DNA from 3 places in the Geodermatophilus sp. SYSU D01186 genome. Region 2 is predicted to be linked to each of the others. Evidence: riboswitches for the same ligand, from Rfam matches in the RefSeq annotation. Region 2 holds a riboswitch; each other region holds the start of a gene.
What was found. Region 2 has a riboswitch for S-adenosylmethionine ahead of ACI784_RS06595 (GNAT family N-acetyltransferase). Riboswitches for the same ligand answer to the same signal wherever they lie in the genome.
Positions count from the first base shown of each region.

Region 1 (10,111 bases), on a different contig from region 2:
CCGCCGCCGACGTCGTCCAGCAGATGACGACGCTGGACCTCATCGCCAGCCACACCGAGGGGCTGCTCACCGAGGTGGCCGCGGCGCAGGACGCGGCCCAGGAGGCGCAGGCCCAGGCGGACGCCGCCGCGGCCCAGGCCACCGCGGCCCTCGCCGAGCTGGAGCGCCAGAAGGCCGACGTGCAGGCCCGCGTCGACGCCTACGAGGCCGACTTCGAGCGGCTGTCGGAGGAGGAGCAGGCCGCGGTCACGGCACGGCTGGCCGGCCCGGCCCTCGCGGCGCCCTCCACCGCCGCGGTGGTGGCCGCCGCGCCCAGCGAGGCCGTCGGCGCGGTCATCCGGGCGGCGCTGGCCCAGCTGGGCAAGCCCTACGTGTGGGGCGCGTCCGGCCCCGAGGGGTTCGACTGCTCCGGCCTGACCAGCTTCGCCTACCAGGCGGCGGGGGTCTCGCTGCCGCACTCCAGCCGGTCGCAGTCGCAGATGGGCACCGAGGTCCCCCGCGCCCAGCTCCAGCCGGGCGACATCGTCTACTTCTACTCGCCGGTCAGCCACGTGGGCATCTACATCGGCGACGGCAAGATGGTGCACGCCCGGACCTTCGGGCAGCCGGTCGCCGTCACCACCGTCGACCAGCGCGGCTACGCCGGAGCGCGCCGCATCCTCTGAGTCGGCCCCCCGGCCTCAGTGCGGCCGCCGGCCCTCGGCGAGCATCTGCACCAGCGTGGCGATGCGCCGCGCCCGGGTCGCGGACGTCGCGGCGGTGGTGACCCGGTGCAGGACGGCGTAGCGGTTGGCCCGGTCCAGCGCGGCGAACTGCTCCTGGGCCGCGGGGACCGCGGCGAGCGCGGCGGCCAGGTCGTCGGGCACCGTCGCGGTGGCCGGCCCGGCGTAGGCCCGCTCCCAGCGCCCGTCGGCCTGCGCCGCCGCCACGGCCGCCAGCCCGGCCGGGCGCATCCGCCCGGCCGCGGTCAGCGCCTCGACCGCCGCGACGTTCTTCTGCGACCAGATGCTGCGCGCCCGGCGCGGGGTGATGCGCTGGAGGTAGAAGTCGTCGTCGAGCCGGTTGGACCGGCCGTCGATCCAGCCGAAGCACAGCACCGACTCGACGAGTTCGGCGTAGGTCACCGACGGCACCCCGGCGCCCTTCTTGGCGAGCTTCACGTAGAGCCCCGGGGCCGTGGCGTGCTCGGCGTCCAGCCACTCCTCCAGCGCGGACTGGTCGGGGAAGGCCCGAACCGGCAGGTCGGTCGGCAGCGTCACGGCGGCGATCCTCGGGCCGGCCCGGCGCCGCCGTCCAGTGCCCGCACGCCGGTCGGCGGTTTGGCCGCTCCGCCGGGCGGCTAGAGGCGGGATCCCGGGCGCTGCGGCCGGGCGGCGCGACCCGAGGAGGCGGGATGGGTGACCAGGGCCCCGGACCGGCGGTGCTGTGGCTGGTCCGGCACGGCGAGAGCATGGGCAACGTCGCCGACGCGCGGGCCCAGGAGGCCGGGGCCGGCCGGCTGGACCTCGACATCCGCGACCCCGACGTCCCGCTGTCGGACACCGGCCGGGCGCAGGCGGAGGCCCTCGGGCGTCACCTGGCCGCGCTGCCGGCGGAGCAGCGGCCCACCGCGGCGCTCAGCTCCCCCTTCGCCCGCGCCCTCACCACGGCGCGGCTGGCGACGGCCGGCCTGGGCGTGCGCGTGCGCACCGACGAGCGGCTGCGGGAGCGGGACTTCGGCGCCTTCGACGGCATGACCGGCGCGGGCATCCGCGAGCACCACCCGGAGGAGGCCGACCGGCGAGACCTGCTCGGCAAGTTCTACTACCGGCCACCGGGCGGCGAGAGCTGGGCGGACGTCGCGCTGCGGCTGCGCAGCCTGCTGGCGACCGAGGCGCTGCGGCACGACTGCGACCGGCTCCTCGTCGTCGCCCACCAGGCGGTGATCATGGTGTTCCGCTACGTGCTCGAGGAGCTGACCGAGCAGGAGCTGCTGGCCGTCGACCGCGACCACCGGGTGGCCAACGCCTCGCTGACCCGGTACGAGATGGACGCCGACGGCTCCCTGCGGCTGGCGGCGTTCAACGAGGTCGACCACCTCACCGCCGAGGCCGAGCCGGTCACCGAGGAGCCCGATGCCGCACCGCGGCCCTGACCCCACCCGCATCGGCCCCGAGCTGCTGCGCGGGTGGCCGCTGCCCGAGCCGACCGGCGGCAAGAACGCCCGCGGCTCCGTCCTGGTCATCGGCGGCAGCACCGAGACGCCGGGCGCGGTGCTGCTCGCCGCGCACGGGGCCATGCGCGCCGGGGCGGGCAAGCTGCAGGTGGCCACCGTGGCGTCCCTGGCCCCCTTCGTCGCCACGGCCCTCCCCGAGGCGCGCGTGTGCGCCCTGCCCGAGACCCGGGGCGGCGCCGTCCGGGCCGGTGCCGCCGACTCGGTCCGCGAGCTCGTCGAGGCCGCGGACGCCGTCCTGATCGGCCCCGGCATGGCCGACACGGAGGAGGCCCGCGGCTTCGGGGAGCGGCTCCTGTCCGGCGTGCGCGGGTGCCTGACCCTCGACGCCCTCGGGCTGGCCTGCGTGACGGCCGACGACGCCTGCCTGCGGCACCTCGAGGGCCGGGTGGTGCTGACCCCCAACCCGACCGAGATCGCCATCGCGCTGCACGTCGACGAGGAGCAGGTGGACGACGACCCGGCCGGTGCCGCCACCGAGCTCGCCGGCCGGACGCGCGGGGTGGTCGGGCTGGGCGGCGCGACGTCCTGGGTCGCCGCGCCCGACGGCCGGCTGTGGCAGGACGACAGCGGTCTGGCCGGCCTCGGGGTGTCCGGGGCCGGCGACGTGCGGGCCGGCATCACCGCCGGGCTGCTGGCCCGCGGTGCCCCGCCGGAGCAGGCCGCGGTGTGGGCCTCCTTCCTGCACGGGCGGGCCGGCGAGCGGCTGGCCGCGTCGGTGGGCCGGCTGGGCTTCCTGGCCCGGGAGCTGCCGCCGGAGGTGCCGCGGGTGCTCAGCGAGCTCGAGGCCTGACGCCGGGGGCCGCCGTCCGGAGCGCCCGACCGTCTCCGTAGCGTGCGGGGGTCGGACGGCGACCGGAGGAGGCAGCGGTGAGCGGCGAGGTTCCTGCGACGGTGCAGGCGATCTACGACGAGGTGCTGCGGCGCAACCGCGGCGAGACGGAGTTCCACCAGGCGGTGCGCGAGGTCCTGGAGTCCCTCGCCGTCGTCCTGGACCGGCACTCCGAGTACGCCGAGATGAAGACCGTGCAGCGCATCTGCGAGCCGGAGCGGCAGATCATCTTCCGCGTGCCCTGGCAGGACGACCGCGGCGAGGTGCACGTCAACCGCGGCTTCCGCGTGGAGTTCAACTCCGCGCTGGGCCCCTACAAGGGCGGCCTGCGCTTCCACCCGTCGGTGGACCTGGGCATCGTCAAGTTCCTCGGGTTCGAGCAGGTCTTCAAGAACGCCCTCACCGGCATGCCCATCGGCGGCGGCAAGGGCGGCTCCGACTTCGACCCCAAGGGCCGTTCGGACGCCGAGGTCATGCGCTTCTGCCAGTCGTTCATGACCGAGCTGTACCGGCACCTGGGCGAGTACACCGACGTGCCGGCCGGTGACATCGGCGTCGGCGCCCGCGAGATCGGCTTCCTGTTCGGGCAGTACAAGCGGATCACCAACCGCTACGAGTCCGGCGTGCTCACCGGCAAGGGCCTGGGCTGGGGCGGCTCGCTGGTCCGCCCCGAGGCGACCGGCTACGGCGCGGTCTTCTTCGCCGACGAGATGCTCCGGGCCCGCGGGGAGTCCCTCGACGGCAAGCGGGTCGTCGTGTCCGGGTCGGGCAACGTCGCGGTCTACGGCGTCGAGAAGGTGCACCAGCTCGGCGGTACGGCCGTGGCCTGCTCGGACTCCACCGGCTTCGTCGTCGACGAGAAGGGCCTCGACCTCGAGGTCCTCAAGCAGGTCAAGGAGGTCGAGCGCGGGCGGATCAGCGACTACGCCGAGCGGGTGGCGACGGCGTCGTTCGTCGCGGGCGGCCGCATCTGGGACGTCCCCTGCGACATCGCCGTCCCCAGTGCGACGCAGAACGAGCTGGACGGCGACGCGGCCGCGGTCCTCGCCCGCAACGGGTGCCGGTACGTCGTCGAGGGCGCGAACATGCCCTCGACGCCGGAGGCCGTGCGGGTCTTCCGCGACGCCGGGATCGGCTTCGCCCCGGGCAAGGCGGCCAACGCCGGCGGGGTGGCGACCTCGGCGCTGGAGATGCAGCAGAACGCCTCCCGCGACCGCTGGACCTTCGAGTACACCGAGGCGCGGCTGGAGGCGATCATGCGCGACATCCACGCCCGCTGCTCCGCCACGGCCGAGGAGTACGGCTCGCCCGGCGACCTCGTCCTGGGCGCGAACGTCGCCGGCTTCCTCGAGGTGGCCGAGGCGGTGCACGCCCACGGACTGGTGTGAGGCGGGCAGCGGGCCCCGCGGTCAGAGCTCCGCGCGCAGCAGGCTGGCGGCATCGGCCAGGGCGCGCATCTTGCCCTCGGCCGACGCGCGGGGCAGGTACTTGAGGCCGCAGTCGCTGGTGAGCACCAGCCGCTCGACGTCGACGTCGTCCAGCGCGCGGCGCACGCGGTCGGCGACGACCTGCGGCGTCTCCACCTCGGGGGTCGACAGGTCCAGCACGCCGAGGGCGATCCCCTTGCCGCGCAGCGGCCGCAGCTGGGCCGGGTCCAGGTGCGACTGGGCGGTCTCCACCGACACCGCGTCGACCGGGGTGTCGGCCAGCTCGGGGAGGAACGAGTAGCCCTCCGGCCGCTCGGAGACCATCGCGGCGTAGCCGAAGCACAGGTGCAGGTGCACCGGCCCGGCGGCGCCCTCGACGGCGCGGGTGACCGCCTCGGCGCCGTAGCGGCGGGCGACCTCGGGACGCGCCTGCAGCCACGGCTCGTCGATCTGCACGATGTCGGCGCCGGCGGCGAACAGGTCGGCGATCTCCGCGCGGACGACGTCGGCGTAGGCCAGGGCGAGCGCCCGGTCGTCGCCGTAGTGGTCGTCCTGGGCCTGCTGGGCCATGGTGAACGGCCCCGGCAGCGTGATCTTCACCGTCCGGTCGGTGGCCGCGCGCAGGAACCGCACGTCGCGGGCCTGGATCGGCTCGCGGCGGGTGATGTCACCGACCACGCGGGGCACGGGGATCGGCTGCCCCGAGCGGTTGAGCACGGTGCCCGGGTCGTCGACGTCCACCCCGTGCAGCGCGGTGGCGAAGTGGTTGGAGTAGGACTCCCGGCGCTGCTCGCCGTCGGTCAGGATGTCGAGCCCGGCCTCCTCCTGCGCACGGACGGCGAGCAGCGTCGCGTCGTCCTGCGCCTCCTCCAGCTGGGCCGGGGCCACCCGCCACAGCTCCTTGGCGCGCACCCGCGGGGGGAACTGGTGGGCCAGCTTGTCGTGGTCGATCAGCCAGCCGGGCTGCGGGAGGCTCCCGACGATGGACGTGGGCAGGGGCGGCAGCGCGGCGACCATGCGGTGGAGTCTGCCGTGCGTCCGGACGCTGCGCGCACGGCCCCACTGTGCTGTGCTGACCCTCGTGGCCGAGAACTACATCGCACAGCTGGACTTCGGCGCCCCCAAGATCGACGAGGAGGCCTTCGTCGCACCGACGGCGGTCGTCGTCGGGGCCGTGACGATGGGCCCGCGATCGAGCATCTGGTACGGCGCGGTCGCGCGGGCCGACCACGAGGTCATCGAGATCGGCGAGGGCTCGAACGTGCAGGACGGCTGCACGCTGCACTCCGATCCCGGCTTCCCCCTGGTGATCGGCCGCGGCGTCACCGTCGGCCACAACGTGGTGCTGCACGGCGCCCGGGTCGATGACGACGTCCTGGTCGGCATGGGCAGCGTGGTGATGAACGGCTCGCACATCGGGTCCGGGTCGATCGTCGCCGCCGGTGCGGTCGTCACCCAGGGCACCGAGGTGCCGGCGGGCTCGCTGGTCGCCGGCATCCCGGCGAAGGTGATCCGCCAGGCGACCGACGACGACCTCGCCCACATCCGCGGCAATGCCGCCAGCTACACCGACAGACTGCCCGCGGCGCGCCGGGTGCGGCCGGTGGTCCGCCAGCCGCTGCCGCCCGCAGGCGCGGTGCCGGGGGACGACTTCGCCGACTGAGAGGCGGGCGCGTCAGGTGCCCAGCAGCTCCCGCACCAGCGCGCCGACGGCGTCGATCTCGATGAGGAAGCCGTCGTGCCCGTACGGCGACGGGATCACCTGCAAGGGGACGCCGAGGCCGTCGGCCACCTGCTGCTGCAGCGCGAGCGGGTAGAGCCGGTCGGTGTCGACGCCGGCCACCACCGCGCGCGCGGTGACCCGCGACAGGGCCGCCTCGACCCCGCCCCGGCCGCGGCCGACGTCCCACCGGTTCATGCTCTCGGTGAGCACCACGTAGCTGCCGGCGTCGAAGCGGCGGGCCAGCTTGTCGGCGTGGTGGTCGAGGTAGGAGGCGACGGCGTAGCGGCCGTCGTCCTGGACGGTGGTGCCGAAGCGTGCGTCGAGCTCCAGCGCGCTGCGGTAGGTCAGGTGCGCGATCCGCCGGGCGACGCCGAGGCCGGCGACCGGGCCGGGGCCGGGGAGGTAGTCGCCGCCGGCCCACGCGGGGTCGCTGAGGATCGCCGCCTGCTGGGTGGTCTGGGTGCCGAGCTGGTCGGCGGTCGCCACGGCCCCGGAGGCCAGGAACAGCAGCGCCCCGACCCGCTCGGGCAGGGCGACCGCCCACTCCAGCGCCCGCATGCCGCCCATCGAGCCGCCGAGCACCGCCGTCCACCGGCCGATGCCGAGGGCGTCGGCGACCGCCGCCTCCACCCGCACCTGGTCGGACACGGTGACGGCCGGGAAGCGGGACCCGTAGGGGGCGCCGTCCGGTGCGGTGGACGACGGGCCGGTGGTCCCCTGGCAGCCGCCGAGGACGTTGGCGCAGACGACGAACAGCGGGTCGGTGTCCAGCGGCGCGCCCGGGCCGACCAGCCCCTCCCACCAGCCCGGGGTGGGGTGCCCCGGCCCGGCCGGGCCGGCGACGTGGCTGTCGCCGGTGAGCGCGTGCTCGACGAGGACGGCGTTGCCGCCGTCGGGGTCCAGCCGGCCCCACGTCTCGTAGGCGACCCGCACCGCGGGGAGGGTCCCGCCGCGCTCCAGGGCGAACGGCCCCGGCAGGTCGAGGAAGCGCCGGTCCCCGGCCGGGTCGCCGTCCCGCCAGCCACCGGGGTGCGGCGGGGCCCAGGGGGCAGCGACCTGCCCGACCGGGGCCCCGCCGTCCATCAGGCCTCCTTCGCGGCGCGGAAGCCGGCCTCCAGGTCGGCCAGGATGTCGTCGATGCCCTCGAGGCCGACGGCCAGCCGCACCAGGCCCGGGGTGACGCCGGTGGTCAGCTGCTCCTCCGGGGTCAGCTGCGAGTGCGTCGTCGACGCCGGGTGGATGACCAGGCTGCGCACGTCGCCGATGTTGGCCACGTGACTGTGCAGCTCCAGCGCGTCGACGAACCGCTTGCCGGCCTCGACGCCGCCGTGCAGCTCGAAGGTCAGGACGGCGCCCGCGCCGCGCGGCGCGTACTTCTGCTGGGCCGCGTGCCACGGCGAGGAGGCCAGGCCCGGGTAGTTGACCCGGTCGACGGCGTCGTGGGCCTCGAGGAACTCCGCGACCCGCTGGGTGTTGGCCACGTGCCGCTCCATGCGCAGCGACAGCGTCTCGATGCCCTGCACCACCAGGAAGGCGTTGAACGGCGAGATCGCCGGGCCGAGGTCGCGCAGCAGCTGCACCCGGGCCTTGAGCGCGTAGGCCGGCGCACCGAGGTCGGCGTAGACCACGCCGTGGTAGGTCGGGTCGGGCTCGGTGAAGCCGGGGAACTTCCCGCCGGTCCAGTCGAAGGTGCCCGCGTCGACGATCAGGCCGGCGATCGCCGTGCCGTGCCCGCCGAGGTACTTCGTCGCCGAGTGGACGACGACGTCCGCGCCGAACTCGATGGGGCGGATGAGGTACGGCGTGGCGATGGTGTTGTCGACGATCAGCGGGACGCCGTTGCGGTGCGCCATCTCCGCCACCGCGCTGATGTCGAGGACGTCGCCCTTCGGGTTGCCGATGGTCTCGGCGTAGAACGCCTTGGTGTTCTCCCGCACCAGCGACTGCCAGTTCTCGGGGTCGTCGGGGTCCTCGACGAAGGAAACGGTGATGCCCAGCTTCGGCAGCGAGTGGTGCAGCAGGTTGTAGGTGCCGCCGTACAGGGAGGCGGAGGCGACGACGTGGCTGCCGGCCTCGGCGATGTTGAGGATCGCGAGGGTCTCCGCCGCCTGCCCGCTGGAGACCGCGAGCGCCGCGACGCCGCCCTCCAGAGATGCCACGCGCTGCTCGAGCGCGTCCTGCGTCGGGTTCATGATCCGCGTGTAGATGTTGCCCATCTCGGCCAGCGCGAACAGGTCGGCGGCGTGCTGGGCGTCGCGGAACTGGTAGCTCGTGGTGGCGTAGATCGGCAGCGCGCGGGCCCCGGTCGTCGGGTCGGGGCTGGTGCCGGCGTGGATCTGCCGGGTCTCGAAGCTCCAGCTCTGCGGGTCGGTCATGCGCCGGTCTCCTCTCGTCGGGAGACCCCGCGGCGCACGGGGACCTCCGTCCTTGCCCGGCGGCGGGCGCCGTCGGGCCGGCTCTTCCCCTGGAGCACCTCGGACGGAGTCGAGGTTGCCGGGCAGCCAGCCAGGTGCTTTCCACTGCCTCTCGTGAGCCAGTCGCGATCCTAGGCAGCCACTCCACCACGAGGAACACCCGTCTCAGCACGTGGGCGGTGCCCGGGCCGGCCCCGCTACAGCTGGAGGTGCAGGCGCAGGGCGTCGTCGAGCGCGGCCATCAGCTCGCCCGGTACGCGGCCCAGGGCCGGCCCGATGCGCTCGATCGCGACGGAGCGCACCCGTTCGGCCTGGGCCTTCGAGTCGACGCGCAACCGGTCCCGCGAGCCGGTGACACGGTCTGGAAGGGGAAGACGCGGGCCGTGTTGCTGGTCACCGGGACGACGGTCACCACCCCACGGCCCGAGCGTGCGGCCGCGGCGTTGGCGCGGTCGTTGCTCACGATCACCGCGGGCCGCCGCTTGTCGGCCTCGTCTCGGGCCTGGACCGGCGGTGCGGCAGGCTGCCCGCGTGCGCGCACTGGTGTTCGAGTCCTTCGGCGGCCCGCTGACCGTGCAGGAGGTGCCCGTGCCCGACCCGGCGCCCGGTGGCGTCGTCGTCCGGGTGGGGGCGAGCGGCATCTGCCGCAGCGACTGGCACGCCTGGCAGGGCCACGACCCCGACGTCGTCCTGCCGCACGTGCCCGGCCACGAGCTGGCCGGCACCGTCGCGGCCGTCGGGCCGGGCGTGCGCCGGTGGCGGGCCGGGGACCGGGTGACCGTGCCGTTCGTCAACGCCTGCGGCCGCTGCCCGCAGTGCGCCGCGGGGGAGCACCAGGTCTGCCCGCACCAGACGCAGCCCGGCTTCACCCACTGGGGGTCGCTGGCGGAGTACGTCGCCCTCGACGCCGCCGACGTCAACCTGGTCGGGCTGCCCGACGGGCTCGACGACGTGACCGCGGCGAGCCTGGGCTGCCGGTACGCCACCGCCTTCCGCGCGGTCGTGCAGGTCGCCGCGGTGCGGGCCGGGGAGTGGGTCGCCGTGCACGGCTGCGGCGGCGTCGGGCTCTCGGCGGTGCAGGTGGCGGTGGCCGCCGGCGCCCGGGTCGTCGCCGTCGACGTCTCCCCGGCGGCGCTGGACCTCGCCCGCGCGCTGGGTGCCGAGCACACGGTGGACGGCGGCGGGACGGGTGGGGTGGCGGAGGACGTCGCGGCCACGGTCGCCGAGCTGACCGGGGGTGGCGCGCACGTGTCGCTGGACGCCCTGGGAGCGGCGGCCACCTGCGAGAACTCGGTCCGCTGCCTGCGCCCGCGCGGACGGCACGTGCAGGTCGGGTTGCTGCCTCCCGCGCAGGGCCGCCCGGCCGTGCCCATGGAGCTGGTCATCGCTCGCGAGCTGCAGGTGCTGGGCAGCCACGGCATGGCCGCGCACGCCTATCCGGAGCTGCTCGGACTCATCGCCGCCGGCCGGCTGGCCCCGCAGCGCCTGGTCACCCGCCACCTG
Region 1 is NZ_JBJGYW010000003.1:229,425-239,535, forward strand. It holds gene ACI784_RS03825 (C40 family peptidase) at 1-665, shown strand, start outside; gene ACI784_RS03830 (YdeI/OmpD-associated family protein) at 681-1,259, opposite strand; gene ACI784_RS03835 (histidine phosphatase family protein) at 1,394-2,134, shown strand; gene ACI784_RS03840 (NAD(P)H-hydrate dehydratase) at 2,115-3,005, shown strand; gene gdhA (NADP-specific glutamate dehydrogenase) at 3,083-4,432, shown strand; gene ACI784_RS03850 (uroporphyrinogen decarboxylase family protein) at 4,454-5,488, opposite strand; gene ACI784_RS03855 (gamma carbonic anhydrase family protein) at 5,553-6,134, shown strand; gene metX (homoserine O-acetyltransferase MetX) at 6,147-7,277, opposite strand; gene ACI784_RS03865 (bifunctional o-acetylhomoserine/o-acetylserine sulfhydrylase) at 7,277-8,569, opposite strand; SAM riboswitch class IV at 8,613-8,728, opposite strand; gene ACI784_RS03870 (hypothetical protein) at 8,806-8,943, opposite strand; partial or broken gene ACI784_RS03875 (hypothetical protein) at 9,027-9,149, opposite strand; gene ACI784_RS03880 (zinc-binding dehydrogenase) at 9,140-10,111, shown strand, end outside.
Region 1: it holds a riboswitch for S-adenosylmethionine, as region 2 does, so the genes downstream of both, ACI784_RS03865 (bifunctional o-acetylhomoserine/o-acetylserine sulfhydrylase) here and ACI784_RS06595 (GNAT family N-acetyltransferase) in region 2, are expected to answer to the same signal.

Region 2 (10,111 bases):
GGCGCGGGCCTGCTCCTCGATCTCCGCAGAGCTGCTGCACGCCCCCAGCGCCAGCAGGGACACGGCGGCCAGGACGCGGACGAGGCGGGCTCGTCGGGTACGGGGGGTCACGATGGTTCTCCTCGGGCAGGCTCGAAGGACCCCCTGCCCCCCACCGCTCGCGGGCTCGCGGCGGGCCCCTACAGGGGGCCGTGGAGGCGTGGGGCTTGGATTGGATTGCGGTTCGGGTGGGGTCAGAGGACCTTGGCGAGGAAGGCGCGGGTCCGTTCGTGCTGCGGGTCGTCGAGGACCCGCTCGGGCGGGCCGGTCTCGACGATGCGGCCGGCGTCCATGAAGACCACCTGGTCGGCGGCCTCGCGGGCGAAGCCGATCTCGTGGGTGACCACGATCATCGTCGTCCCGGTGCGGGCGAGGTCCTCGATGACGCCGAGCACCTCGCCGACCAGCTCCGGGTCCAGCGCCGACGTGGGCTCGTCGAACAGCAGGACGGCCGGCCGCATCGCCAGCGCGCGGGCGATCGCCACGCGCTGCTGCTGGCCGCCGGACAGCTGCCGGGGGTAGACGTCGGCCTTGTCGGCCAGGCCCACCCGCGCCAGCAGCTCGCGGGCCTCGGCCTCCACCTCACTCCGGCGGCGGCCCTGCGCGGACACCGGCGCCTCGACCACGTTGTCCAGCGCGGTGAGGTGCGGGAAGAGGTTGAAGCCCTGGAAGACGAAGCCGAACCGCGTGCGCTGGCGCAGCAGGTCCTTCTCCTGGAGCTCGTGCAGCCGCTCGCCGTCCCGGTGGGCCCGCCGTCGGTAGCCGACGAGCTCGCCGTCGAGGGCGACGAAGCCGCGGTCGACCTTCTCCAGGTGGTTGATGCTGCGCAGCAGCGTCGACTTGCCGGAGCCCGACGGGCCCAGCACCACGGTGACGCTGCCGGGCTCGACGACCAGGTCCACGCCGTGCAGGACCTCCAGCGTGCCGAAGGACTTGTGCACCCCGTGCACCTCGACCCGGCCGGGCCGGACGGCCGCGGCGGTCACCGGGACACCTCGCGGGTGGAGGAGACGCAGGCGAGACCGGCGGTGAGGTTGGCGCGCAGCCGCTGCAGCGGTGTCGGCGGCAGCGTGCGGACCGCGCCCCGGGCGTAGTACCGCTCGACGTGGTACTGGACGACGGTGACCACCGTGGTCAGGACGACGTACCAGACGGCGGCCACGATGAGCATCGGGAGCACCCGCTGGGTGCGGCCGTAGATCACGCTGACGGTGTAGAAGAGCTCGCCGAGCGCCAGCACGTAGACGATCGAGGTGCCCTTGAACAGGCCGATGACCTCGTTGACCGCCGTCGGCACGATCGAGCGCATGGCCTGCGGCAGCACGATGCGGGTGGTCTGCCGGCGGCGCGGGATGCCGAGGGAGGCGGCCGCCTCCAGCTGGCCCTGGTCGACCGACAGGATGCCGGCGCGGACGATCTCGGCGGAGTAGGCGGCCTGGTGCAGGCCCAGGCCGAGGACGGCGGCGCCGAACTTGTCGATCAGCGAGAGGGTCTCGACGCTGGCGAAGGACGGGCCGAACGGGATGCCGAGGTCCAGTGTCTGGTACAGGTAGGCGAGGTTGTACCAGAGCAGCAGTTGCAGGATCAGCGGCACCGAGCGGAACACCCAGGTGTAGCCCCAGCTGACCGCCTGCAGCAGCGGCGAGCGGGACAGCCGCATGAGCGCCAGCACCGTGCCGAGCGCGAAGCCCAGGACCGCGGTGATCAGCGTCAGCTGGATCGTTGTCCAGACGCCGCGGACGATCGACTCCTCGGTGACGTACGCGGCGACGACGTCCCACTCCCACCGCGGGTTGGTGACCAGCGAGTTGACCACCATCGCCAGCAGGACGGCGACGACGGCGGTGGCCACCCAGCGGCCGGGGTGCCGGGCGGGCACCACCCTGAGCTGGTCGTAGGGCGTGCCGGTCGGCGGTGGTGCGGCGGTGTCCGCGGCAGGGCGGGGGACGACGGCGGTCATTCGGGGTCTCCCAGGGGCTTGTCGAAGGCGTAGCCGAGCTCGCCGGGCGGCAGGGTGCGGAGGGTGGCCAGGTCGGTGGGGCGCGGGACGGCCGGGTCGAACAGCGGGGTCCAGCCGGCGGCCAGGTAGAGGGCCTTGGCCTCGGGCTGGCGCGGGCCGGTCGTCAGGTACATGCGGGTGTAGCCGCGGGCGGCGGCGCGCGCCTCGAGCTCGGCGAGCACCCGCCGGGCCAGGCCGCGGCGCCGGTGGGCCGCGGCGGTCCACATCCGCTTGACCTCGGCGGTGCCGGGGTCGGCGTGCCGGCGGTAGGCGCCGCCTGCGACCGCGACGCCGTCCTCGAGCACCAGGATGAGCTCGCCGTCCGGGGGGAGGAACTGCTCGGCGGGGAAGCGGGCCATCTCCGCGGCCGCGCCGCCGAAGAGGTCGCCGTAGCGGGTGTCGTACTCGACGGTGAGCTCGGCGAACAGCGGCGCGGCGAGCGGGTCGTGCGGGTGGACGCGGACCACGTGCAGGCCGGTGGAGGTGGTCACGCGGTCACCTCCGTGTCCGGCCGGAGGCGCCTGGGCAGGGGGGTGCGGGACATGCGGGGTGCTCCCAGGGGACGAGCGGGTGGGGGTGCGCGGGCACGCCGCCGGCACCGCGGGAAGGCGGTGGGCAGGAGCGGGCGGGGCCGCGGGACCGGGGAACCGGTCAGGAGGGGGAATGCGTCAGCGACAGAGCGCGCTGTCGGTACGCAGGAGGTCGACCGTCGGTCGGCCGACGAGGTCGGTCGAGAGGTCGCGCACGCTCGGCGTGCCGGCGGTGCTCACGGGGGCGTGCTCCTCGTTCAGAGCCCGGGAGGGCTGCGGACTTGCCGACGCGGGATGCGTCGGCCAGGTCGTCACCCGGGGCACCCCGTCGCAGCGGAGGGTTGCCGGCCAGCGAGCCGGGGCTTGTGTGCTGGCACTCAGGACCTGGCCGGGACGATAGGCACCGGATGTCATATCCGTCAATCCCGATCGGTTTGGTAGACATTGGTGAGACACCGCACCGGCCAGGAGGAGGAGGGGGCGTGACCCGATCGGAGCTCGCACAGCGTCGGCACGTCGACCTGCTCCGCACCAGCAGCGCCCTGTGTCCGGAGGACTGACCCGCCCGTCCCTCGTCCTCCCGGCACTGGAGCGCCCCCGCATGTCCCGCCCCGACCCCCTCCGCGCCCCGACCCTGGTCGTCGTCGGCGCCGGCCCCACCGCGATCGGCGTCCTCGAACGCCTCGTCGCCTCCGCCCCCGAGCTCTCCGCCGGCCGGCGCCTGCACGTCCACCTCGTCGACCCGTTCCCGCCCGGCGGGGGTCGCGTCTGGCGCGCCGCGCAGCCCGCCCTGCTGTGGGCGAACTCGCTCGTCGGCGACGTCACCGTCCTCCCCGACCCCTCGGTCGTGGTCGACGGCCCGGTGGGGGAGGGCGCCACGCTGTGGCAGTGGGTGTGCGACGTCGCCCGGCACCGCCCGGCCGACGACCCGGTCGGCCGCGAGGCCCGCGGGCTCACCCCGTCGTCCTTCCCCTCCCGGCCGCTGGTCAACGCCTACCTCGGCTGGGTGCTCGACACGGTGGTCGCCGCTGCCGCGCCCTGGGTCGACGTCCACCTGCACGCCACCCGTGTGCTCGACGTGGCTGACACCCCCGCGGGCACCCGGGTGCGGCTGGCCGACGGCGCCGAGCTGGCCGCCGACGCCGTCGTGCTGGCCCAGGGGCACCTCGACGCGCGGCCCACGGCGGCGGAGCGGTCGACGACGGAGCGCGCCGAGCGGCACGGCCTCACCTACGTGCCCACGGGCTACACCGCCGACCTGGACCTGTCCGCGCTGGCGCCCGGGGAGGACGTCCTGGTCCGCGGGGCGGGCCTGGCCTTCGTCGACCTCGCGGTGCTGCTCACCAGCGGCCGCGGGGGACGGTTCACCCGGGACGACGACGGCCGGCTGCGCTACCACCCCTCCGGGCGGGAGCCGGTGCTGCACGTGGGCTCGCGGCGCGGCGTCCCCTACCGGTCCAAGCTCGGGTACACGTGGGCCGGCCCGCCGGTGCCGCTGCGGTTCTTCACCCTCGCCGCCGTCGACGAGGCGTTCGGCCCGTCCCGGCGGCTGGACCTGCGGGCCGACCTCGCGCCGCTGATCGAGCGGGACCTCGCCTGGGCGCACTACACCGAGCTGTTCCGGGCCTTCCCCGAGCGCACCGCCATGCCGTGGGAGGAGTTCGCCGAGGCGTACGTCGCGGCGGCCACCCCGCGCGCCGAGCGGACGCTGGTGGCCCGCGCCGTGCCCGACCTGGTCGACCGGTTCGACCTGGCCGCGCTGGACCGCCCGCTCGCCGGCCGGTGGTTCGCCGAGCCGGAGGCGCTGCAGGACGCGGTGCGCCGGCACGTGCGCGCCGATCTCGACCGTGCCGCCGACCCGCGGTTCAGCACCGACGCCGCCGTCTTCACCGCCCTGCTGCAGTGCCACGGCACCATCGCCGCGCTGGCGGCGGCGCGGCGGCTGACGCCGCGGGCGGAGTCCGAGGACCTCGCCGGCTGGTGGATGAACCTGTTCAGCTACCTCGCCAGCGGGCCTCCCGGCCCGCGGCTGGAGGAGCTGCTCGCCCTGTCGGAGGCCGGCGTGCTGCACTTCCTCGGCGCCGGCGTCGAGGTGGTGCTGGACGAGGACGCCGGGGTCTTCCGCGCGCACTCCACCAGCTGCCCCGGGGTGGTCGAGGCCCGCGCCCTGGTCGAGGCGCGGGTGCCGTCGCCGGACGTCACCGCCACGCCGGACCCCGTCGTCACCGGCCTGCTGGGCCGCGGTGAGGCCCGCGAGCGGGTGCTCGCCGACCCCGGTGCCGCGGCCGGCGTCCGCGGCACCGGGCGGCTGGACGTCGACGCCGACCTGCGGGTGGTCACGGCATCCGGGGAGCCGCACCCGACGATCCGGGCGGCCGGCTTCTGGACCGCCGGCGCCCAGGTCGCGGCCTTCGCCCGCCCGCGCACCAACGCGCCGTTCTTCCGGCAGAACGACGCCCTCGCCCGCGACCTCTGGCACACGCTCACCGGCGCGGGGCAGGAGCCCGTCGTCCCCGTCCTCGCCGCCGGGGCCGCCTGACGCTCCCCCTCGACACGGCGTTGCAACCGTGGTTGCATCGCCGTGTGCAGCGTCCGACGTCGCCGGCCGGTGAGTGGGTGCTGCTGTCCTACCGGCTGCCGCGGGAGCCCTCCGGTCCCCGGACGACGCTGTGGCGCCGGCTGCGGCGGCTCGGCGTGGCCCAGCTGTCCGACGGCCTGGTCGCCCTGCCCGCCGACGCCCGCACCCGTGAGCAGCTGGAGTGGCTCGCCGACGACGTCCTCGAGGCCGGCGGGACGGCGGGGCTGTGGGTGGCGCGGCCGGGCAGTGCCGCCCAGGAGCGGGCCCTCGCCGCGCGGATGGCCGCGGCACGGGCGGAGGAGTACCGGGCGCTGGCGGCGGAGTGCCGGGCGGCCGCCGACGCCGATCCCGCAGAGCGCGCCCGGGCCCTGCGCCGGCTGCGCACCGAGTTCCGCGCGATCGGGCGGCGCGACTTCTTCCCGCCGCCCGAGCGCGACGAGGCGACCGCCGCGTTGCAGACCCTCACCGCGGCCGGCGACGTGGCGGTGGCGCCGTGAGGTGGGCGACCCGGGCCGGGGTGCACATCGACCGCGCCGCCTGTGCCTGGCTGATCCGCCGCTTCCTGGACCCGGAGGCGGTGTTCGTCTTCGTCTCCGACCCGGCCGAGGTGCCCGCCGACGCCACCCCGTTCGACATGCGCGGGGTCGAGCTCGGCCACCACGGCGGCGACTGCTCGTTCGAGACCATCCTGCGCCGCCACGAGCTCACCGACCCGGTGCTGTGGCGGGTCGCCGAGGCGGTGCACGAGGCCGACCTCGACGACGGGCGGTTCGACGCGCCCGAGGCGCCGGGTCTCGACGTCCTCCTGCGCGGCCTGTCGATGACCGGCACCGACGAGCAGACCCTCGCCGTCGCCGGTCCGCTGTTCGACGGGCTGTACGAGTACCACCGCCGCCGCCTGCTGCTCGGCCGCGAGCCGGCCTGACCTTCCGTCGGAGGACCTGATGCGCAGCACCGCCGACCACGGCTTCTCGGTCACCGTGTACGTCCACCGCAGCCGGGCGCGCGCGTACGTCCAGGTCGTCGGCGGTGTCCTGCTCGGCCTCGGCCTGGCCGCGGCCGTCGGGCTCGACCCCGGCCTGGTCTTCGCCGCCTACACCGCCGGCACGGGTCTGCTCCTGCTGTGTCTGGGGCTGCTGCTGCCCGAGGACCCCGACGCCGCCCCCGACCAGCCCGGCCGATGCGGTCCTCCTCCGCGCTGAGCCGCCCCCGCCCGCACACGAGACGAGGACGTCCATGACCCGCGAGGCACGGCCCCGGCCGCGCACCGAACCGCCCACCGTCCCGGAGCCCGCCGACGTGGCCACGTCGGCGCCCGTGACCCCGGCGCCGACGCGGCCGCACGCGCAGAGCGTGGTGCCGTTCCGGACCGCCGTGCGTGCCTGGTTCCTGATCTCCCTCCAGACCTTCGGCGGCCCGGCCGGCCAGATCGCGGTCATGCAGCGCACCCTGGTCGACGAGAAGCGCTGGATCGGCCAGAAGCGGTTCCTGCACGCGCTGAACTACTGCACGCTGCTGCCCGGCCCGGAGGCGCAGCAGCTGGCCACCTACGTCGGGTGGCTGCTGCACGGCACCCGCGGCGGCCTGGTCGCCGGCGGGCTGTTCGTCCTGCCGGGCGTCGTCGCGCTCCTGGCGCTCTCGGCCGTCTACGTCGCCTTCGGCACCGCCACCGCGGTCACCGCCGTCTTCGTCGGGCTCGCGGCCGCGGTGCTGGCGATCGTGGCGCAGGCAGTGGTGCGGGTGGCGAAGCGGGCCCTGGACAGCCGTGCCCTGGTGGTCATCGCCGTGGCGGCGTTCCTGGCCCTCTCCCTGTTCGGCGTGCCGTTCCCGGTCGTGGTCGCGGCCGCCGGGCTCGCCGGCTGGGGGCTGGGCCGCTGGCGGCCGTCCGCGCTGCCGCAGAAGAAACCGGCCGAGGGCCCGGACGCCGGCCCGACGCCGGTGATCTCCGACGACGTGCTGCACCACGAGACCCCCACCACCCGGCGCACCCTCACGGTGCTGCTCGTCGGGCTGCTCGTGTGGGGTGTCCCGGTCGCGGCGGCCGCGGTGCTCACCGGGACGCACAGCGTCTTCACCCAGCAGGGGCTGTTCTTCTCCGGCGCCGCGGTGGTCACCTTCGGCGGCGCCTACGCCGTGCTCGCCTACGTCGCCCAGCAGGCCGTGGCCGTCTACGGCTGGCTCGGGCCGCGGGAGATGGTGCGCGGGCTGGCGCTGGCCGAGACGACGCCGGGTCCGCTGATCATGGTCGTGCAGTTCGTGGCGTTCCTCGGCGCCTACCGCGCACCCGGCGACCTGGACCCCTGGGTGGCCGCCGTGCTGGCCTCGCTGCTGGTCACCTGGGTGACGTTCGTGCCCAGCTTCCTGTTCGTGCTCCTGGGCGCCCCGTACATGGAGCGGCTGCGCGGCAACCGGTCGCTGTCGGCCGCGCTGGCCGGCATCACCGCCGCGGTCGTCGGCGTGATCGCCAACCTCGGCGTCTACTTCGCCGTCCACACGCTGTTCTCGGAGACCGTGGGGGTCGACCGCGGGCCGCTGCACCTGGAGCTGCCCGAGCCGAGCACGCTGCGGCCGGTGCCCCTGGCCATCGCCCTGGTGGCCGCGGTGCTGCTGTTCCGCGTCAAGTGGTCGGTGCTGCGCACGCTCGGCGTCTGCGCCGTCCTGGGCCTGGCCGCGGGCCTCGCGGGCCTGCCGGTCGGGTGATCTCCCGCCCGGCGGGAACAGGGCTGCCGCCCGCCGGGTTCGCCGACGTGCAATGGCGTTCCCTCGCCATCCCGCCCGTATCGGAGGACCCCGCATGTCGATCGTCGTCACCGGAGCCACCGGCCAGCTCGGCCGGCTCGTCGTGGAGGAGCTGCTCGCCCGGGGCGTCGCCCCCGGGGACGTCGTCGCCGGTGGGCGGGCGCTGGAGCGGATCGCCGACCTCGCCGAGCGCGGCGTGCGCACCGTGCGCCTGGACTACGACGACCCGGCCACCCTGGACGCCGCGTTCTCCGCGGGCGACACCGTCCTGCTGATCTCGGGCAGCCAGCCAGGGGCGCGGGTCGCCCAGCACCGGGCCGTGGTGGACGCCGCGGTGCGGGCCGGGGTGGCCCGGATCGCCTACACCAGTATCCTGGGCGCCGACGACACGCCGCTGCTGCTCGCGCCCGACCACCGGGCGACCGAGCAGATGATCCGCGAGAGCGGCCTGCCGGCGACCCTGCTGCGCAACGGCTGGTACACCGAGAACTACGTGCCCCAGCTGCAGCAGGCGCGGGAGACCGGCGTCGTGGCGGCCAGCGTCGGCGACGGCCGGGTCGCCAGCGCCACGCGCGCGGACTACGCCGCGGCCATCGCCGGCGCGCTGGTCACCGACGGCCACGAGGGCGGGGTCTACGAGCTCTCCGGCGACACGGCCTGGAGCTTCGACGAGCTCGCCGCCGCGATCGGCGAGCTGCTGGGCCGCGAGGTCGCCTACGAGCGGCGCTCGCCGGAGGAGCAGCGCGCGGCCCTGCTGGCCGCCGGGCTCGACGAGGGCACCGCCGGGTTCGTGGTCGGGCTGGAGGGCGGCATCCGCGCCGGCGCGCTGAGCGCCACCTCCGGCGACCTCGCCAAGCTGGCCGGCCGCCCCAGCACGCCGCTGGTCGAGGGTCTGCGCCCGTTCGCCTGAGAGGAAGGACCCCCTCCCGGGTCTCCTCGCACGCTCGGGAACGCCCTGGAGGGGGCCGGAGGCGCGATCACGAACGGGGTACCACCCGGCCCGCTGTCACCGGCGGGCCGGCAGCCGGCCCTCCTCGTGGTCGAGCTCGCGCTCGAGCCGGCGCAGGCCCTCGTCGGGCAGCCGGCCGACGTCCCGCCAGTGCAGCAGCTCCGCGCGCTGGGCGCCGAGCACGGCCTTGCGCACCCGCAGCGCCGCCTCGTACTCCGGCGACATCGGCACCTCGCCGCCTCCCGCGGACTGCAGCACGTCCAGCCGGCGCCGGTAGCGGTCGAGGCGGGCCTGCAGCTGCGCGCGGATGGTCTCGATCGCCTCGTCGTCGACGTGGTCGTGCTGCTCGGCGGCCAGCTCGTCGAGCCGCCGCAGGCCGGCCTCCACCGAGGCCGCCCGCGCCTCGTTGCGCAGCCGGGCCTGGTCGGCCTCGTCGGCCCGCAGGTCCAGGGCGCGCGCCAGCGGGGCGAAGGTCAGCCCCTGGCCGACCAGCGTGACCAGCACGGCGAGGAAGGCGCAGAACAGCAGCAGGTTGCGGTCGGGGAACGGCTCCCCGGTGTCCGTGGTCAGGGGCAGGGTGAAGATCGCCGCGAGGCTGATCACCCCGCGGGTGCCGGCCCAGCTGAGGACGACGATCTCCCGGCCCGACAGCCGCGTCAGTGCGGTCCGCGGGTCGCCGTCCTCCCCGGCCAGGTCCTCGCCGCCCAGCCGGGTGTGCAGCGACTGCGGCAGGTGCTCGGTGAGCCACAGCCACAGCGGCCGCAGCAGCAGCACCACCCCGACGGTGATCAGCGACGCGGTCACGATCGTGCCGGTCGTGTACTGGCCCAGGCCGCGGATGACCGCGGGCAGCTGCTGGCCGATGAGCAGGAAGACGACGCCCTCGAGCAGGAAGTCGACCAGCCGCCAGACCGCGTCGGTCTGCAGCCGGGTCGCGCCGGTCGCCCAGACCGGGAAGTTGTGCCCGATGATCAGCCCCGCGACGACGACGGCCAGCACCCCCGACACGTGCAGGCTCTCGGCCAGCAGGTAGGCCACGAACGGGGTGGCCAGGGAGATCGCGTTCGACGACAGCGGGTCCCGGCGCAGCTTGCGCAGCGGCCGGACCGCATGGGCGATGAACACCCCGACCGCCACGCCGCCGGCGGCGACGACGACGAACTGCCCGACCGCGGCCGGGGTGGAGAACCCGTCCCCCTGCGCGGCGGCGACCGCGACCGACAGGATGGTCAGGGCCGTGGCGTCGTTGAGCAGCCCCTCGCCCTGGATCAGGGTGA
Region 2 is NZ_JBJGYW010000006.1:77,791-87,901, reverse strand. It holds gene ACI784_RS06610 (ABC transporter substrate-binding protein) at 1-111, opposite strand, end outside; gene ACI784_RS06605 (amino acid ABC transporter ATP-binding protein) at 234-1,025, opposite strand; gene ACI784_RS06600 (amino acid ABC transporter permease) at 1,022-1,999, opposite strand; gene ACI784_RS06595 (GNAT family N-acetyltransferase) at 1,996-2,529, opposite strand; SAM riboswitch class IV at 2,841-2,953, opposite strand; gene ACI784_RS06590 (FAD/NAD(P)-binding protein) at 3,170-5,107, shown strand; gene ACI784_RS06585 (Chromate resistance protein ChrB) at 5,152-5,643, shown strand; gene ACI784_RS06580 (chromate resistance protein ChrB domain-containing protein) at 5,640-6,071, shown strand; gene ACI784_RS06575 (hypothetical protein) at 6,091-6,348, shown strand; gene chrA (chromate efflux transporter) at 6,383-7,846, shown strand; gene ACI784_RS06565 (SDR family oxidoreductase) at 7,941-8,795, shown strand; gene ACI784_RS06560 (Na+/H+ antiporter) at 8,892-10,111, opposite strand, start outside.

Region 3 (10,111 bases), on a different contig from region 2:
GAGGTACTCGGTGACCGACTCGACGGCCTTCTCGATGCCCTTCTTCAGGGCCATCGGGTTGGCGCCGGCGGCGACGTTGCGCAGACCCTCGCGGACGAGCGCCTGGGCCAGCACGGTGGCGGTGGTGGTGCCGTCACCGGCGACGTCGTCGGTCTTCTTGGCGACCTCCTTGACCAGCTCGGCGCCGATCTTCTCCCACGGGTCCTCGAGCTCGATCTCCTTGGCGATGCTCACACCATCGTTGGTGATGGTGGGGGCACCCCACTTCTTCTCGAGGACGACGTTGCGGCCCTTGGGGCCGAGGGTCACCTTGACGGCGTCGGCGAGGGTGTTCATGCCCCGCTCGAGGCCGCGGCGAGCCTCTTCCTCGAAGGCGATCATCTTGGCCATGTGGTGATGTCCTCCATGCATGGATCGCTGCACGGCCGGGTTCGGCGCCCGCGACGGACGACACCGGTGGTGCGGGCACTCCGTCGGCCCGCGCACCAGCGCCTCACCGCATCCGACCTGATTGGCACTCGGCACTGTCGAGTGCCAATCGAGAGTCTGGCACTCGCCCCTGCCGAGTGCAAGAACGGGTGGGGAGGAGGCCGCTGTTCCCGCGGATCCGGGAGGACGACGGAGGCCCGGTCCCCCCGCAGGGTGACCGGGCCTCCGTGTGTCTCGCGGTGGTTCTCAGGCGACGCGGACGGCGTCGGCCTGCGGACCCTTCTCGCCCTGGACGACCTCGAAGGTGACCCGCTGGCCCTCGTCGAGGCTCTTGTACCCGTCCATCTGGATGGCCGAGTAGTGGACGAAGACGTCCTGGCCGCCGTCGACGGCGATGAAGCCGAAGCCCTTCTCGGCGTTGAACCACTTCACGGTGCCCTGTGCCACGTGTGCTCCCACGTTTCGTGCGTGCGGACGACCCCCGCGAACCAGGAGGCCGGGTCTAGCTCTTCCGCCCGCCGAACACGAACGTGGAACTGAAACCGCGGGAGAACGTACAGCACGAAACGCGTGGTGAGAGCAAACTCACGCACGCGTCACCCCGGATCGGGGGACACCCACCGACCCGGACGGTGCCGACCCTACGCGGTCAGCCGATGAGGCCCGCGGCCCGCACCGACTTCAGCGAGGGCTCGACGACGTGCGTCGGCCCCACCACCGGCTCGAGCGGGTCGAGGGTCTTGAGGCCCTCGCCGGTGTTGAGGACGACGGTCTCCTTGGCCGGGTCCAGCCGGCCGTCCTCGACCAGCTGGCGCAGCACCGCGACGGTGACCCCGCCGGCGGTCTCGGCGAAGACGCCGGTGGTGCGGGCCAGGTCGCGGATGCCCTGGACGATCTGCTCGTCACCGACCCGGCCCACCGATCCGCCGGTGCGGCGGATGGCGTCGAGGGCGTAGGGGCCGTCGGCGGGGTTGCCGATGTTCAGCGACTTCGCGATGCCGGTCGGCTTCACCGGCTTGACGACGTCCCACCCGTTGTCGAAGGCGGTGGCGATCGGGTCGCAGCCGGCCGACTGGGCGCCGAAGATCGTCCACTCGGAGGCCTCGACGATGCCGGCGGCGGTGAGCTCGCGGAAGGCCTTGTCCACCTTGGTCAACAGCGACCCGGACGCCATGGGGATGACCACCTGGGCCGGGATCCGCCAGCCGAGCTGCTCGGCGATCTCGTACCCCATCGTCTTGGAGCCCTCGGCGTAGTAGGGCCGGACGTTCTGGTTGACGAACGCGGTGTCCTCGAACTCGTCGGTCTCGGCGAGCTCGCTGGTCAGCCGGTTGACGTCGTCGTAGGAGCCCTCGACGGCGACCAGCGTCTGGCCGTAGACGGCGGACTGCACCACCTTGCCCGGCTCCAGGTCGGCGGGGATGAAGACGAACGAGGGCAGCCCCACGCGGGCGGCGTGCGCGGCGACCGAGTTGGCCAGGTTGCCCGTGGAGGCAGCGGCGATCTTGGTGTAGCCCAGCTTCTTGGCGGCGGTGGCGGCGAGGCTGACCACGCGGTCCTTGAACGAGTGAGTGGGGTTGGCGGAGTCGTCCTTCACCCAGAGCCCGCCGGTGAGGCCCAGCTCGGCGGCGAGCCGGTCGGCGCGCACCAGCGGGGTCAGGCCCGGGTCCAGCGAGACGCGCGAGGCCGGGTCGTGGCCCACCGGCAGCAGGGCGACGTAGCGCCAGATGTTCTGCGGGCCGGCCTCGATCTGCTCCCGGGTGACCGCCCGCATCACCGCCGGGTCGTAGTCGACCTCGAGCGGGCCGAAGCACTCGGCGCAGGCGTGCTCGGCGATCAGGCCGAAGGTGGCGCCGCAGTTGCGACACACCAGCCCGCGGGCGGGGTTCTGCGGGATCGGGCCACCGCCGGACGAGTCGGCCTGGACGGAACCGGGAGCGGTCAGGGTCATGCGACGACTACCTCCTCATCTTCCCCACCCCGGGCCGTCGAGCCGGGTGGGACGGAATTGGCACCTTCCGCTGTGCGAGCGCACAGACGGCGGTTGCCGGGGCTTCGTCGGGCCGTGTCCCTCTGCCCCTCTGGATGAGTGGAACGCCGTCGACTCTACCCACGTGGGCAGCGCCCCAGGGGGCCGGGCCAGGATGGGCCGGTGAGCACGCGCGTCGTCTACACCGACCTCGACGGCACGATGGTCGGCCCGCGGGGCTCCTTCTGGCACACCGCGAGCCGCGACCTCACCGCCTCGCCGGCCACCGCGCTGCTCGACCTGCACCGCGCCGGGGTGGAGTTGGTGCTGGTGAGCGGGCGGACCTACGAGCAGGTCGTGGAGGCGGCGCGGATCTTCGCCGCGGACGGCGCGATCGCCGAGCTCGGCTCGGTGGTCAGCTGGGACGCCGGGCGCAGCGTGCACCACCTCACCGGCGACCTGCCCGCGGAGTACGCCGACCAGGCCCCGATGGACGTGATGGAGCGGCTGGGCGTGGTCGACACGCTGCTGGCCCGCCACGCCGGCCGGCTGGAGTGGCACGCGCCCTGGCACACCACCCACCGCACCGACGCGCTGCTGCGGGGCCGGGTCGACCCGCTGGCGGTGGACGCCGAGCTGGCCGCGATGGGAGCCGGCTGGCTGACGCTGAAGGACAACGGCTCGATCCCGGCGACGGGCCGCATGACCCTGGCGCCCGAGGCGCTGCCGCCGCGGGTCTACCACCTGATGCCGCGCGGCATCTCAAAGGGCGCGGCGATCGCCTGGGACCTCGAGCGCCGCGGCCTCACCCCCGCCGACGCGGTGGCGATCGGCGACAGCGTGAGCGACCTGGAGATGGCGCCGGCGGTGGAGCGGTTGTGGATCACCGCGAACGGGGCCACGGTCGACGGGATGGCCGACCTGCTGGCCGCCGTCCCCAACGTGACCGTCACCGACGCGCCGATGGGCGAAGGCTGGGCCCAGGCCGTCCGCGCGAGCCTCTAGCGGAGGCTGGGAGCGCAGGTTTCCTGCGCTCCCAGCCTCCGCTCAGGAGGTGACGTCGCGGCGGGCGAAGTGGCGGAAGGCCAGCGCCGTGAAGACCGCCGCGTAGACCAGCGACTGGACGACGCCGCGGAAGAGGTCCCCCGAGTCGACCGGGGTCTGCAGCAGGTCGGTCCAGGCGAACTCCTCCGCCGTGGGGAACCAGTCCCGGATCGAGCCCAGCTGCTCCACCTGGTCGAGGATCGCGAAGACGAACATCGTGAACACCGCGCCCCCGACGGCGGCCAGCGGGGCGTCGGTGATCGTGGAGAACCAGAACGCCAGGGTGCCCACGACCAGCAGGTGGACGGCGAGGTACCCGACCATGCCGGCCAGCCGCAGGAGCCCCTCCCCCTGCGGCAGGGTCACCCCGACCGGGGTCTGGATGGCCTCGAACCCGAACGCGATGCCGCCGGCGACCAGCCCGACCAGGACGAGGGTCAGCAGGGCGCCGACCGACAGCACCAGCGCCGCGTACCACTTCTGCCGGAGCAGCCGCATGCGCGGCACCGGGGTGGCCAGCGTGTAGCGCAACGACCCCCACTGCGCCTCGGCGGCCACGGTGTCGCCGAAGAACAGCGCGTAGACGACGACCAGGAAGAAGCTCGTCGTCGCGAAGAGCACGAACAGGGTGAAGTTCAGCCCGCTGGACGTGGCGACGTCGACCAGGTTGAGCCGGTCGTTCTCCGCGGCCTCCTCGCTGGCGCCCAGCTGCAGGGCGGCGATCAGGACCAGCGGCAGCGCCACCATGAGCGCGAGGACGCCGATGGTGCGCCGCCGCTTGAACTGCCGCCGCAGCTCGACCGACAGCCGCAGGGTGCGCTCGGGCCGGTAGCCGGCCACCGCCCCGGTGGGCTGCACGTGGCCCTCGGCCGGGACGGCCGACCGGGCCAGGTCCTCCGCCGCTCGCTGCGTCGTCATGACTCCCCCACCAGCGCCAGGAAGGCGTCCTCGAGCCGACGGCGCGGCGTGAACTGGTCGACCTCGATGCCCTCGGCCACCAGGGCCTGCAGCGCCCGTGCCCGGCTGGTGCCGTCCAGCTCGGCCACCAGCCCCTCGTCGGTGCGGCCGGCGGTCACCCCGGGCAGCGCCTCCAGGGCGGCGATCGCCCGGTCGGTGTCGGCGTCGTCGGCCAGGCCGACGAGCACCGCGCCACCGACGCCGACGATCTCCTCGACCGTCCCCTGCGCGATCTTCTGCCCCTTGGCCATGACGACGACGTGGCTGCAGGTCTGCTCGATCTCGCTGAGCAGGTGGCTGGAGACGATCACCGTGCGGCCGGTCGCGGCGTAGGAGCGCAGCACCTCGCGCATGGCGTGGATCTGGGGCGGGTCCAGCCCGTTGGTCGGTTCGTCGAGCACCAGCAGGTCGGGCAGGCCGAGCATCGCCTGGGCGATCGCGACCCGCTGGCGCATGCCCTGGCTGTAGCGGCGGACCGGGCGGTCGATGGCCGCGCCGAGGCCGGCGACCTCGATCGCCTCCTCCATGTGCGCGTCCTCCGCCGGCCGGCCGGTGGCCGCCCAGTACAGGCGCAGGTTGTCCCGGCCGGACAGGTGCGGCTGCAGGCCGGTGCCCTCGACGAAGGAGCCCAGCCGGGAGAGCACCGGCGCGCCGGGCCCGGCCGCGTGGCCGAAGACGCTGATCCGCCCCTCGGTGGGCCGGATCAGGCCCATGAGCATGCGCAGCGACGTCGTCTTGCCGGCGCCGTTGGGGCCGAGCAGGCCGAGCACCTGGCCGCGGCGCACCTCGAAGGAGAGGTCGCGGACGGCGACGAAGCCGTCCTTGTAGGCCTTGGTGACGCCGGTGAACCGCAGTGGCACGTCCTCACCGTCGGGCTCGACCGCCGAGACGCGGCGGCGCCGGCGGCGGCCCCACAGCACCGCCGCCACCCAGCCGAGCAGGCCGAGCCCCGCGAGCACGCCCAGCAGCACCCACCAGCGCGACGTGCCGCCGACGCCGTCGGCCTGCGCCTGGACCTGCGGGACGGCGAGCGCCGCGCCGTCCCCGCCGGCCAGCGCGACCGAGTAGACGGCCGACTCCGCCGGCAGGGCGAACGCCTGGTCGGTGGAGGAGACCACCAGGCGCATCGTGTGCCCGGCCTCGAAGCGGTGCACGATCCCCGGCAGGGTCACCGGCACCGTGGTCGGCGCGGTGGGGTCGGCCGAGAGGCCGGTCAGCGCCAGCGGCGCGACCAGCCCCGACGGCAGCGTCATGCCGCCGTCCGGGCCGACGTCGTAGAGCTTCGCGAACAGCGTGGCGGTGCCCGACGGCGCCGCGACGGCGAGGTCGACGGTGGCCGCGCCGACGACCTCCACCGCCTCGTCCAGCGGCCGGCTGTCGAAGGCGGCGGCCTGGCCGGGGATCTCGATGGTCGTGCCGCCGAGCGCCGCGGTCACCGCACCGAGCCCCGGGTAGGTGGTCAGCGCCGACGGCGACCCGCCGGCCGGGGTGACGACGGGCTGCACGCCGCCGTCCAGGGCGACCGGGAGACGGTCGGCGGCGGCCGAGCCGCTCAGCCCCGGGTAGCGGTCGGCGGTGACGGTCTGCGATCCGCCCTGGACGGTCAGGCCGCTGCCCACGCCGGTCGGCTCCGGGAACTCGAAGCCGGTGCCGGGGTCGGGGCCGCGGGCGGGGTCGTCGCCGTCGCGCAGGTGCCGGTCGAACCAGCCGGCCACCTGCTCGCGCAGCCGCTCGGTCGTGCGCTCCGATGCCTGCGCGTCGTGGCCGCCGGCGTACCAGACGACCTTGACCGGGGCGCCGGTGGCGGCGATGCCGCGGGCGTTGGCGTCGGCCTGGTCGAGGCCGAACAGCGAGTCGCGGGTGCCCTGCACCAGCAGGGTGGGCACGTCGATGCGGTCGAGCACGGTCGCGGGGCTGCTGCGGTCCAGCGCGGCGGCGATCTCCGGCGTCAGCGTGCCCGTCGCCGCGGCAGTCTGGTAGGCGGCGCAGATGTCGGCGCGGAACCGCCCGCAGGTCAGCAGCTGCTGCACCGCGGCCGGGTCGGCCGAGGCGGGGTCCACCGGCAGCGCCGTCGTCCCGGCGTCCGCCGGGGCGCCGTCCGCCGCCGCGTCGTCGCCGCCGAGCGCGGCGGCCAGGCCACCGGACGGGGCGCCGCCGATGCTGAAGAACAGGCCGGCCCAGACCCGCTTGAACACGCCGGCGTCCGTGCTGGCGGGGGTGGCGGCGACCGTGCCGGCGTCGTCCTGTCCGACCTGCGAGGGGAACAGCGCGGTGGTCAGGGAGTTCCAGGTGATCTGCGGGGCGATGGCGTCGACGCGGTCGTCGTAGGCGGCGCCGAGCAGGGCCAGCGCCCCGCCGTAGGAACCGCCCGCGACGCCGACGCGCGGGTCGCCGTCCCCGTCGAGGAGGACGTCGTCGCGCTCGGCCAGCCGGTCGAGCAGCGTGGAGAGGTCGGCGACCTCGAAGCGCGGGTCGTTCAGCCCGATCTGGCCGGTGCTGGCCCCGAACCCGCGCGCGGAGTACGTGAGGACGACGTAGCCCCGGCCGGCGAGGTCGCGGGCGTCGTCGGCGACGGAGTCCTTGCTGCCGCCGAAGCCGTGCGCGAGGACGACGGCCGGCGCGGGCTCGTCCGCGGTCGCGGAGGCCGGCACGTAGACGGTGGTGTCGAGCTCGACGGCGTCCGCACCCGCGCCCGAGGGGACCCGCGCCTCCTCGGTGCTGACGTCCTCCGCCGCGGCGGCCGGCGCGGCCGGTGCGGCGACGAGCAGGATGCCGGAGAGCAGCGGGGTGAGCAGGGCGGCGAGCGTCACGCGGGCGCCGGAGCGCGGGCGGGGACGCGCGGGCCCGCGGAGGGGACGCACGGAGCGGCCAACGGACGGTGGCGTCCCGGTGTTCCGGGACGGCGCGCCGCGCAGCCGCCTCAGGGCCGCCACTCGCCGGTGGTGACCACCACCAGGCCGGGGACGGCGACGTCCGGCACCTCGAAGAAGCGCTCCACCGGCCCGGTGATCTGCGGGAACTGCTCGACCAGCTGGACGGCGGCCTGCCGCTGGGTCCCGTCGCCCTTGGTGAAGTAGACGGTGGTGACCGCGACGTCGCCGCCCTGGTACTGCCCCACCCCCGGCGACTCCCAGCCCTGCGCCCCGAGCGCCGCGGCGACGTCGGCGGCCAGGCCGGTGACGCCCGTGGCGTTGAGGACCGTGACGGGGGCGCGCACCGGATCGGCCGGGGCGGCGTCGGCCGGCGGCAGCGGCGCGACCTCCAGCGGCGGGAGGGCCGAGCTCGGCGCGGCGGGGGCGGCCGTCGACGAGGGGGCGGCCGAGGCGGTCCGGTCGGTCGAGGTCTCCTGCGGGTCCGAGCCCGCGAAGGAGTAGACGCCGAGCACGAGCAGCGCCACGACGGCCACGGCGAGCAGACCGGCGGCGGCGCGGCGCACCCCCGAGCCGCGGCGGCCCTCGCCGTCGGCGTCGTCGAGGCGGGCGGCGGTCGACCCGCCGCCGCTGCGGCGGGCGGCCTTGCGGCGCTCGGCCTCGGCGGCCTGACGCTCGGCGCGGAAGGCGGCCCGGCCGCCCACCACACCGGTGTCGGTGCCGGTGTCCGGGCCCCGGTGGCGGTCGGTGTCGGCCTGCGGGCCACGCTCGTCGTCGGCCCGGTCGCGACGGTCGGCGTTGCGGTCGGGGATGGCCTCGGTGGCCGGCGCGGGGGTCCGGCCGGCCCCGCTCCCGGCCTGCTCCCGGACCGGGTTCCGGTCGGGGATGGCCTCGGTGGCCGGCGGCGGTGCGGCGTCCCGGGTGCGGGACGGGCTGGTCCAGTCGCGGTAGCCGGGCGCGGCGTCGGACGGGCCGGAGGCCGCGGCCGGCCGGTCGCCCCGGGACGGCCGCGGGGACGACGGCTCGACGGGGTCGGCGTCGGCGGGGTGGCCGGTCGGCGCGGCGGGACGGCGCTCCGCCCGCTCCTCACGCGGCCGGCCGGCCGGGGACGCCGGCTCGTCCGGGGAGGGGTCGGGCCGGGGGACCGCCTGGAACGGCGCGACCGTGGTGCGCGGCGCCGCGGGGGCGGCGGGTGCCGACGCCGCCGGCGGCAGGGGCAGCCGCACGCGGGTCTCCGGCGCCGGCTCGGCCGGCCGGGGGCGGGCCGGCGGGGGCACCGGACGCGCCGGGGCCGCTGCGCGCGCCGCCGCGGGGGTGGCGCCGGAGCGTCCCGCGGCCGGACCCGGGAGCGGTGCGGCGGGAGGACCGGCCGGCGCGGCGGCGGACCGGCCGGCAAGGGGGGCAGCGGACCGGGTGGCGGCCGGAGGGGCGGCGGGCCGGCCGACGACCGGGCCGCCGCCGGGACGCCCGGACGCCGGCGGAGCCGCGGGACGGCCGGAGGCCGGGGCGGCCGCGGGACGGCCGGAGAACGGGGCGGCCGCGGGGCGGCCGGAGGCCGGAGGGGTGACACCCGGGGCAGCAGCCGCCGCCGTGGGCAGCGGCCGGGACGGCGGGCGGCGGCGGCCCGGGTCCTCCCCTGCGTCGAGGAGGCCCTCACGCCGGCGGTCGGCGCGGCTGCGGCCCGGCGTCGTGGGGTGGTCGCTCAGGTCCGGCTCGGCCGCCACCGGGGGTGGCGGGCCGTCCGTACGGCGTCGCCCGTGGGGGACCGGGGCGGTCCCCCGGTCCGATATGTCACTGCCTGACGCGGCGTGCCTGCCCACGGTGACCAAATCTAAACGGCGGAGCCCCTGTTGCCCAGGACGTGGGACGAACGACGCTGTCCCCGTGCGTCCCGCAGCCGGCGCAGGCGGCGGACGAGCAGGGGATCGGCCTCCAGCGCGGCGGGCCGGTCGACCAGGGCGTTGAGCACCTGGTAGTAGCGCGTCGGCGCGAGCCCGAACCGCTCTCGGATCGCCGTCTCCTTGGCACCGGGCCGTCGCCACCACTGCCGCTCGAAGGTCAGCATCTCGTGCTCGCGCCGGGTCAGGGCGCCGGCGGGGACCGGCGCCGGCTCCGTGGGAGGCGCTTCGGGTGTGGGAGGGGGCGGCACCTCGCCCCCCGGCGGGGAGACCGCGGGAGCTGGTTCGGCAGACATCGGACGTCCTTCTCCGGTGGTGGTGAGAACTCGACGGTAGCCCCGCCCACCGACATCCCGGGACCCGGACCGGCGCGCCGTCAGACCGGTGCGACCGCCGCCTCGGCGGCCCGCCGGCGGCTGCCCGCGCGGGCCTGCCGGAGGCTGTCGACGGTGAACACGGCCAGGGCGATCCAGACGATGACGAAGCCCGCGAGCCGGGCCGGCGGCATCGGCTCGTGGTAGACGAACACGCCGATCGCCAGCTGCATCAGCGGCGTGACGTACTGCAGCAGCCCCACCGTCGACAGCGGGATGCGGCGGGTGGCCGCGGCGAACAGCAGCAGCGGGATCGCGGTCGCGACCCCCGAGCTCATCAGCAGCAGCAGGTGGCCGACGCCCGCGGAGCCGGCGGTCCCCTCCCCCTGCGCGTGCAGGACGGCGAGCACCACCGCCGCCGGGACGGCGACCAGCGCCGTCTCCACGAACAGCCCGGGCGCCGCCTCCACCCGGACCACCTTCTTCATCAGCCCGTAGAGGCCGAAGCTGACCGCCAGGGCCAAGGCGATCCACGGCGGGCGCCCGTAGTCGACGGTGAGCACGGCCACCGCGACCGCGGCGATGCCGACCGCCGTCCACTGCAGCGGCCGCAGCCGCTCGCTGAACACG
Region 3 is NZ_JBJGYW010000051.1:2,762-12,872, forward strand. It holds gene groL (chaperonin GroEL) at 1-390, opposite strand, end outside; gene ACI784_RS23725 (cold-shock protein) at 676-876, opposite strand; gene thrC (threonine synthase) at 1,079-2,380, opposite strand; SAM riboswitch class I at 2,393-2,521, opposite strand; gene ACI784_RS23735 (HAD family hydrolase) at 2,582-3,403, shown strand; gene ACI784_RS23740 (ABC transporter permease) at 3,446-4,360, opposite strand; gene ACI784_RS23745 (alpha/beta fold hydrolase) at 4,357-7,209, opposite strand; gene ACI784_RS23750 (LytR C-terminal domain-containing protein) at 7,320-8,495, opposite strand; gene ACI784_RS23755 (DUF3263 domain-containing protein) at 9,101-9,463, opposite strand; gene rarD (EamA family transporter RarD) at 9,544-10,111, opposite strand, start outside.
Region 3: it holds a riboswitch for S-adenosylmethionine, as region 2 does, so the genes downstream of both, thrC (threonine synthase) here and ACI784_RS06595 (GNAT family N-acetyltransferase) in region 2, are expected to answer to the same signal.